Regions from separate parts of the Paenibacillus oryziterrae genome, predicted to be linked through region 2. Evidence: riboswitches for the same ligand, from Rfam matches in the RefSeq annotation. Region 2 holds a riboswitch; the other holds the start of a gene.

Region 1 (3,412 bases), on a different contig from region 2:
GCTTGACCTTGTCCGGGTCGCCGCCGTCATTCTTAACCATTGCCCGCACGATGGCATCATAAAGCGGGATTGAAGAATACCCGATATCGCTACCCTCTAATTGGCGGGGGCGTTCGATGTCCGAGTCTTCGGGAACCATCAGGTGAGTCAGGGGATGGCGGACGATGGCGGCTAATGCTTTAACGGGAACGCCCTCAGCTCTAGCCATCAGCACCTGCGGCTGGTAGCTGAGCGCCAGATCCACCCTGCCTGCAGCGGCGAGCCTTAGTGCATCGTTTGTATCAGCAGGCATTACAAATTCCACGTCAAGTCCCTGTGCAGCAAAATAACCGTTCGCCTCTGCGGTATACAGGAAGGTATGGACGGCGTTAGGATACCAGTCCAGCATCAAGGTAAGCTTGCGGAGCGGCTGCTTTCCGGAGCTTGTGCCATTGTCCGGGGCGGAGACGGTACTTAATGCGCCGCTGCCGCATCCTGCAACGAGCAGGGACAGACATAGGATGATAACGGGTACAAGCCTTCTTACTGCATAGCGGTGAATTGCCTTATTACCGTATAGTCCGGTATTTTGGAGCATCGACCTCATCTGGAATGACCTCTTTTCTTTACAATCATTTTCTCCATTCCCGCCATCAGCAGGAATAGGACAAGTCCGAGCACCGAGAGCATCAGGATGGATGCGAACATCTCTGCGCTCTGAAGATTTCCGGCCATGCGCCGGCTGAAATAACCAAGTCCGCGGCTGCCCCCAAGCCATTCTCCGAGGGTAGCCCCGATGACGCAGTAGACAATGCACAGCTTGAGCCCGGAGAAATAAGAAGGCAGGGCAAGGGGGACTCCGATTTTGAGCAGCAGCTGCCTTGGGGAAGCACCCATGGTCAGCAGCAGCTCGCGGTACATGCCCCCTCCTGTGCGGAGCCCGTCATACGTCCCGACCACCACCGGGAAAAAAGCAGTAAGCAGCACTACAGCAACCTTGCTCCACAAGGAATAGCCGAACCACATAATAAATACGGGGGAAAGTGCGATCAGCGGGATGGTCTGGCTGATGACGACGAAAGGATAGACGGCTTTCTCCAACACCCGTGACAGATGCATCCCTGTTCCAAGCAGTGTGCCAAGCAGTACGGATAGCAGAAATCCGGTCATGACCTCCAGAAGCGTTGCCGGAAGATGGACGCTGAGCAGCAGGTCCAGATTGCGGACCAGAGCGTTAAAGATGCTGCCTGGAGAAGGCAGAATATAAGAAGCAACCCAACCAGCCTTTGACGCGGCTTCCCAGCCAGCCAGCAATATGAGCAAAAGGACGAGGAAAGGAAGGTATTGCCGTAAAGCTGTTTTAACGATCTGCTTCATGAAGCCTCTCCTCCAGTTGCTTCCTAAGCGCCGTGAACCGGGGCTCGTATCTCATAGCATCGCTGCGTGGCCGGGGCAGGCCGGTGTTCACTTCGGTCAGGCCTTGTCCCGGGCTCCTGCCCATTAAATAAATACGGTCGCTGAGCAGGAGTGCCTCTTCAAGATCATGGGTGATGAAGAGAACGGTCCTGCCGAGACTGCTCCATAACCGCAGCAGCCACTTCTGCATTTCCCGCTTTGTGATGGCATCGAGCGCCCCGAAAGGCTCATCCAGCAGCATGAGCTCCCCGCCGGACAAGACGGTCCGCAGAAAAGCCGCCCGTTGCCGCATACCTCCCGATAGTTCATGTGGATACGCAGATTCGCACCCGGACAAGCCGAATTCCTCCAGCAAGGCTCGGATTTCACGGATTTTGTCCTCTTTGCGGCCGCTGCTGTTGAGTTCCCACGGCAGCAGGCAGTTGCCGAGAATCGTCCGCCAAGGCAGCAGGAGATCCTGCTGCGGCATCAGGGAGACATGGCCTAGCCGTCCGCTTTCACAACCTGTAATCCGGATGTTTCCGCCGGAGGGTTCAAGCAGGCCTGCGATCAGTCTGAAGAGAGTAGTTTTGCCGCAGCCGCTCGGGCCTACCAGCGAGATGAATTCTCCCCGTGCCGCCGTGAGGGAAACCCCGGGAATTACAGGATTCTCAGGTAGGCCGGGGTAATGATAGACCACATGTTCCAGTGTCAAAAGATTCGTTATGTATGATCCCTCCTGTAAACGAACAAAGGACCCGCCCATTTCCGGAAGGAAATGAACGGGTCCGATTCATAAGGGTATCCCGAAATGTAGATGCGGGGAGTACGCCAGATCGAAGTTTCCGTTCCACTTCCCTCCGCCGGTATGATCCGGATCAGGTTCAAAGGGTCCGGATGCGTAAGCTTCCGTCTCAGCCGTGAGGCCCCCCTAGTGGTTAAAAAGGTCTTTATTCGATTCGTATTGCTCATTAATATAACACAAGTGATATTTTTGTAAAGGTGAAGCATGACTTTTTATGATCACAACTTCAGGCTTAAGCTCCCGACGAGTCCACTACGAACACAGGCACGTAGAATTCGCCTTCGTCCGTTAAGATATATTCATATCCGCCCTGAAACTGGCCAGGTAACCCGGAGTTCCCGCCAACTTCAACGTTGCCCCATAGCGAAATATAACGCCCATCCACATTAATAAAAGGCTTACCGTTGTAATCCAGGCTAATATCCCCTTGAATCATGACGTTCTCATACATATGCTGCTCTAGTTCGGCAGCTGTAACCAGCGGGTATTCCAGCACAGTCTCGGTGAACTGATATACACCGTCGAACTCGCGGTAAATGGCTGTCTGCCCATCAACACCGTCTCCAAGATCTGCATTGTGCACGATAATTGAGCCATCATCCTGAAGCTCATAGCTGTCACCACTGAAGGAGAACAAAACAGATATTCCTTCGGGCTTCACCGTGTAGGCGGCAAATGATGTTCTTCCGTCCTCAAGGTCAGTCTCTGTGAGAATAGCGGGTACACCTAGGGAATTTCCCAAGCTGCTGTCAAAATCGATTCTGCTTAAGTTCTCTGCGCCAGCTACAGAATCCCCGTTGATTGTTACCGTCGTACCGTCATCCTTTATGGCTGCATAAACCAAACGTCCGCTGCTGTCTATTCCGGCAGCATATATCTGGTAGCCGTAACGGTTCGAACCGGAAATAACATGGGTGTACCTGCCTTGTTCTTCGCCCCCGGGCAGCAGGCGCACCGGCTCTGCCTTATTCCAGGCTAGCGTAACTTCAGCTACTTCATCTGAGGTATCTGAAAGGGGCGCAAGCTCGCCATAGCGTTTGATCGCCTCCGCATATTTACCGGCCCGGGCCAGCTTTTTAGCGCTGTTGAGCAGTCTGGTTATGCTTTTATTAATATAGGACAGAACGCTGGAGGAAGCCTGATCCGCGTTCGCTGCGAAGTTCCGGAAAGCCAGCGCGTGCTCGGCGAAAGCGGTGATGTTCTCCCCCTCGACATCCTTGCCGAGGATCGCTC
Region 2 (3,412 bases):
TGCTCGCAGGTTTCGCCGGAGTGCTGTTTCTGATCAGCTTGGCCGCCTGGAGGTTACGCCCTCAGCGGACCTCTGAGAAACACGGTTATTAAACCGGATAATCAATGCAGCCCTTTTCGGGTAAATGATGTTGTACGTATATTTTGTGTAAGAAGCGGGGAATCCAAATGTCCAATCTATCCGACGAGCCAGTGCTGCATAAAGCCCTGCTCCAGTTCATATTTCCATTCTCCATTAAACAGGGACAAAGCCCGGAGCTTGCGGGGCAGCTGGAAAGAGACGGCTTTACGCGGTTTTTCCTGAGCCAGAAGGAGCTGGAGAATGCCTATTACGGAGAAGGATATTCTGTCTCCCACGAAAATATGGAGCGCTCCTATCTGCCTTTTGCGGCTCATGTGTTGTTCCCCCGCGAGAAGGACAAGAACTCATTTCACCGTTTCTCACGAGTGAATAACCTGGACTGCACACTTGAAATGCCACAGGGTACGCTCCCTTTCCGGGTTCTGTCCACTGATGTGTTTATCTGTCCCTTTCAGCTCGGATTCATTACGATACGGATTGAGGTCCTAGAGGACAACCTTCCGTTCAGCCTTGCGCTGGAGTTCGCGGATCGTTTCCGCACGCTTGAAGATGTGTCCAGCAGGGACTTACATACGCATATCCATTGCCGGAAGCGCTCCTTCGGACAGGTTGAGGATTTCGTGTTCAGCAATTTAATCCCGGGACTGCGGTCTTTTCTGGACTCCTCGGAGCTGAATGGAGCTTACTTTGAAACACTGCCCTTTTTCGTCGATGAACGGATGATGGTCCAGGCCTTTTACCAGTTTGAACAAGAGGCCGAGCTCGACCTGAACATCAGGTATAAAGCTTCCCAGCTCGACGGGCTGGACGCCAAAGGACAATCGTACAAAAGCGCCAGCGATGAACAGTACATTAAAGACTATTGCGAGACCCATTCCTACAACCGCTGGGGACCGGATACCTACTACATGACTAATGAACAGACTTTCTGCTGCTTGACGCGGGTGGATGACGATCAGGCAGTCCGGCTGGCCAATGAAATGTACGGGGAATATTATTATGGCCTGTTGCTGAGTATTTTTCATAAAATTGTCCTTCTGAAGCTCGCGAACATGCACTCCCGGCTGCGGATCGATAACGACTATGAGCAGATTGAGGACTTAATCTATGCCATTAACCGGTTTTCGGCCAAATTCTATTTTCTCGAGCTGATTTCACAGTCCCAAGGGCGGGAGATTTTCTTCCAGCTGCGCAAAGTCTACGGCAATGATGCACTGTTCGTAGAAGTGAAGCAGACGCTGGATGACTTGTTTCAATATCAGGATAAGTTCCAGGCCAAACGGCGGGATAATCTGCTGATGATCCTTACGGTGTATACGGTGATAGGCGGAATTTACGGGATGAATCAGGTCATTGAGGACCTCAAGGGGAAGATCGACTGGAAGGTTATGCTGGAGTACTCTGCTTTTCAATATCTTGCTTTATTCCTTACCTTTAGCGGGATTCTGGTCAGCCTTGCCCTTACTGTACGGCAGCTGTGGCAGTATTTCCGGGAGCGCCGCAAAAAACGTTTCAAATATCAGGACTGACTGGACAATGCAGAAACATGCGTCTATAATACAGCGTAATAACCGCAACTTCATAAAGCAGGGGTGCTGGAATTGGCCGGCTGAGAGTGTATCCCACACAAGATACTGACCCTTATACCTGATCTGGATAATGCCAGCGTAGGAAACGTTACTAGTATGCGTCCTCAGCGGACCGCCACTATTTATGCGCCTGCAGCGTCCCGGTCTCCGGGGCGCTTTTTATTTGGTATTTCGGATTGTTCACGACTTTGTGAAGGCGGAGAGCTAAAGGAGAGAAGAGAACATGGGAGTCAAAAGAGTACTAAGCTTATGTCTGGCCTGCATGCTGGTTATTGCCATTGCCGCCTGCGGGAACAATAATGCGGGAACAGGCAACAGCGCTTCGGAGAATGCTTCCGGAAATAGCGGCAATACCGCCGAATCCACAGCAACGGCATCACCTGAAGCTCCGAAAGAGCTTACCAAAATCAAGGTTGCCCTCGACTGGACGCCAAATACGAACCATACCGGACTCTATGCCGCGAAGGAACTCGGGTATTATGAAGAGGAAGGCCTGGACGTAGAGATTGTACAGCCGGGTACGGCCGGAGCCGATACAATGGTTACCTCGGGCGAAGCCGCTTTTGGCATCAGCGCCCAGGAAGGACTTACCCTTGCCCGCCTGCAGGGCGTGCCATTGGTCTCGATTGCAGCCATTATTCAGCATAATACCTCCGGATTTGCCGCACCTGTAGACCGCAACATTAAATCGCCTAAAGATTTCGAAGGTAAAACTTATGGCGGTTGGGGCTCCCCTGCCGAGGAAGCAGCCATGAAAGCGATCATGGACCCCGAAGGCGGCGATGTAAAAAAGGTAAAACAGGTCAACATCGGAGAAGCCGATTATTTCACTGCCGTGAAACGCGACATTGACTTCGCCTGGATCTTCTACGCTTGGACGGGAATCGAAGCCGAGCTGCGTGGCGAACCGCTGGATATGCTGTATCTCAAGGATTATGCTCCCCAGCTGGATTACTACACACCGGTGCTGACAACCAGCGAGAAGGCGATCTCCGAGAATCCTGAACTGGTCAAGGCCTTCCTGAAGGCTACCTCCAAAGGTTATCAGTACGCGATCGACCATCCGGAAGCCGCTGCTGCCATCCTGACCAAAGCCGTGCCGGATCTCGATGCCGATCTCGTTCTCGCCAGCCAGAAATGGCTCAGCCCGAAATACAAGGACGATGCCCCGCGCTGGGGTGAACAGAAGGAATCCGTCTGGAAGGATTACGGCGACTGGATGTACGGATTGAAGCTGCTAGACAAACCGCTCGACGCCGCAAGTGCATTCACGAACGAGTTCCTGCCGGAAGCCGAGTAGGCAGGGTTTATTATTTGCATAAGGATAATAACCGCTCACAAGGTGAGAGTAACGAAGGGGAATTTTGGAACTGTAGGAGCGTAGCGATCGCCTTTGTTCTCGGATTTTATCCGCTGAATAGCGGTAATTATAATCAAAAAATCCGAGAACAACAGCGGCCGAAAGTCCAACATTCACCGTAGTTACGGAGAACACCAAAATGAGCATTTTAAAACGAGAGGATGAGATCAATGGCTAACACATTGTTAAGCATTCAGGTTATTCCCAAAACTCCGAACAACGAGGATTCTATCCCGTACGTGGATAGAGCGATTGAAGTGATTCAGCAGTCCGGCGTGAAGCACCAGGTGAACCCGCTGGACACAACTATGGAGGGCGAGCTTCCGGAGCTGCTGGAAGTGGTCCGCCAGATGCACGAAGCCTTAATTGCTGCCGGCAGTCC

The links. Region 2 has a riboswitch for thiamine pyrophosphate ahead of ACAN55_RS03460 (ABC transporter substrate-binding protein). Riboswitches for the same ligand answer to the same signal wherever they lie in the genome.
Region 1: another riboswitch for thiamine pyrophosphate. It lies ahead of ACAN55_RS11145 (ABC transporter ATP-binding protein); the one in region 2 lies ahead of ACAN55_RS03460 (ABC transporter substrate-binding protein).

The regions. Positions count from the first base shown of each region.
Region 1 covers NZ_JBGJZO010000008.1:69,065-72,476, forward strand. The annotation lists gene ACAN55_RS11135 (ABC transporter substrate-binding protein) at 1-586, opposite strand, end outside; gene ACAN55_RS11140 (ABC transporter permease) at 583-1,356, opposite strand; gene ACAN55_RS11145 (ABC transporter ATP-binding protein) at 1,340-2,089, opposite strand; TPP riboswitch at 2,213-2,317, opposite strand; gene ACAN55_RS11150 (hypothetical protein) at 2,412-3,412, opposite strand, start outside.
Region 2 covers NZ_JBGJZO010000002.1:225,457-228,868, forward strand. The annotation lists gene ACAN55_RS03450 (MFS transporter) at 1-92, shown strand, start outside; gene ACAN55_RS03455 (hypothetical protein) at 168-1,610, shown strand; TPP riboswitch at 1,660-1,772, shown strand; gene ACAN55_RS03460 (ABC transporter substrate-binding protein) at 1,894-2,970, shown strand; gene ACAN55_RS03465 (thiamine-binding protein) at 3,201-3,412, shown strand, end outside.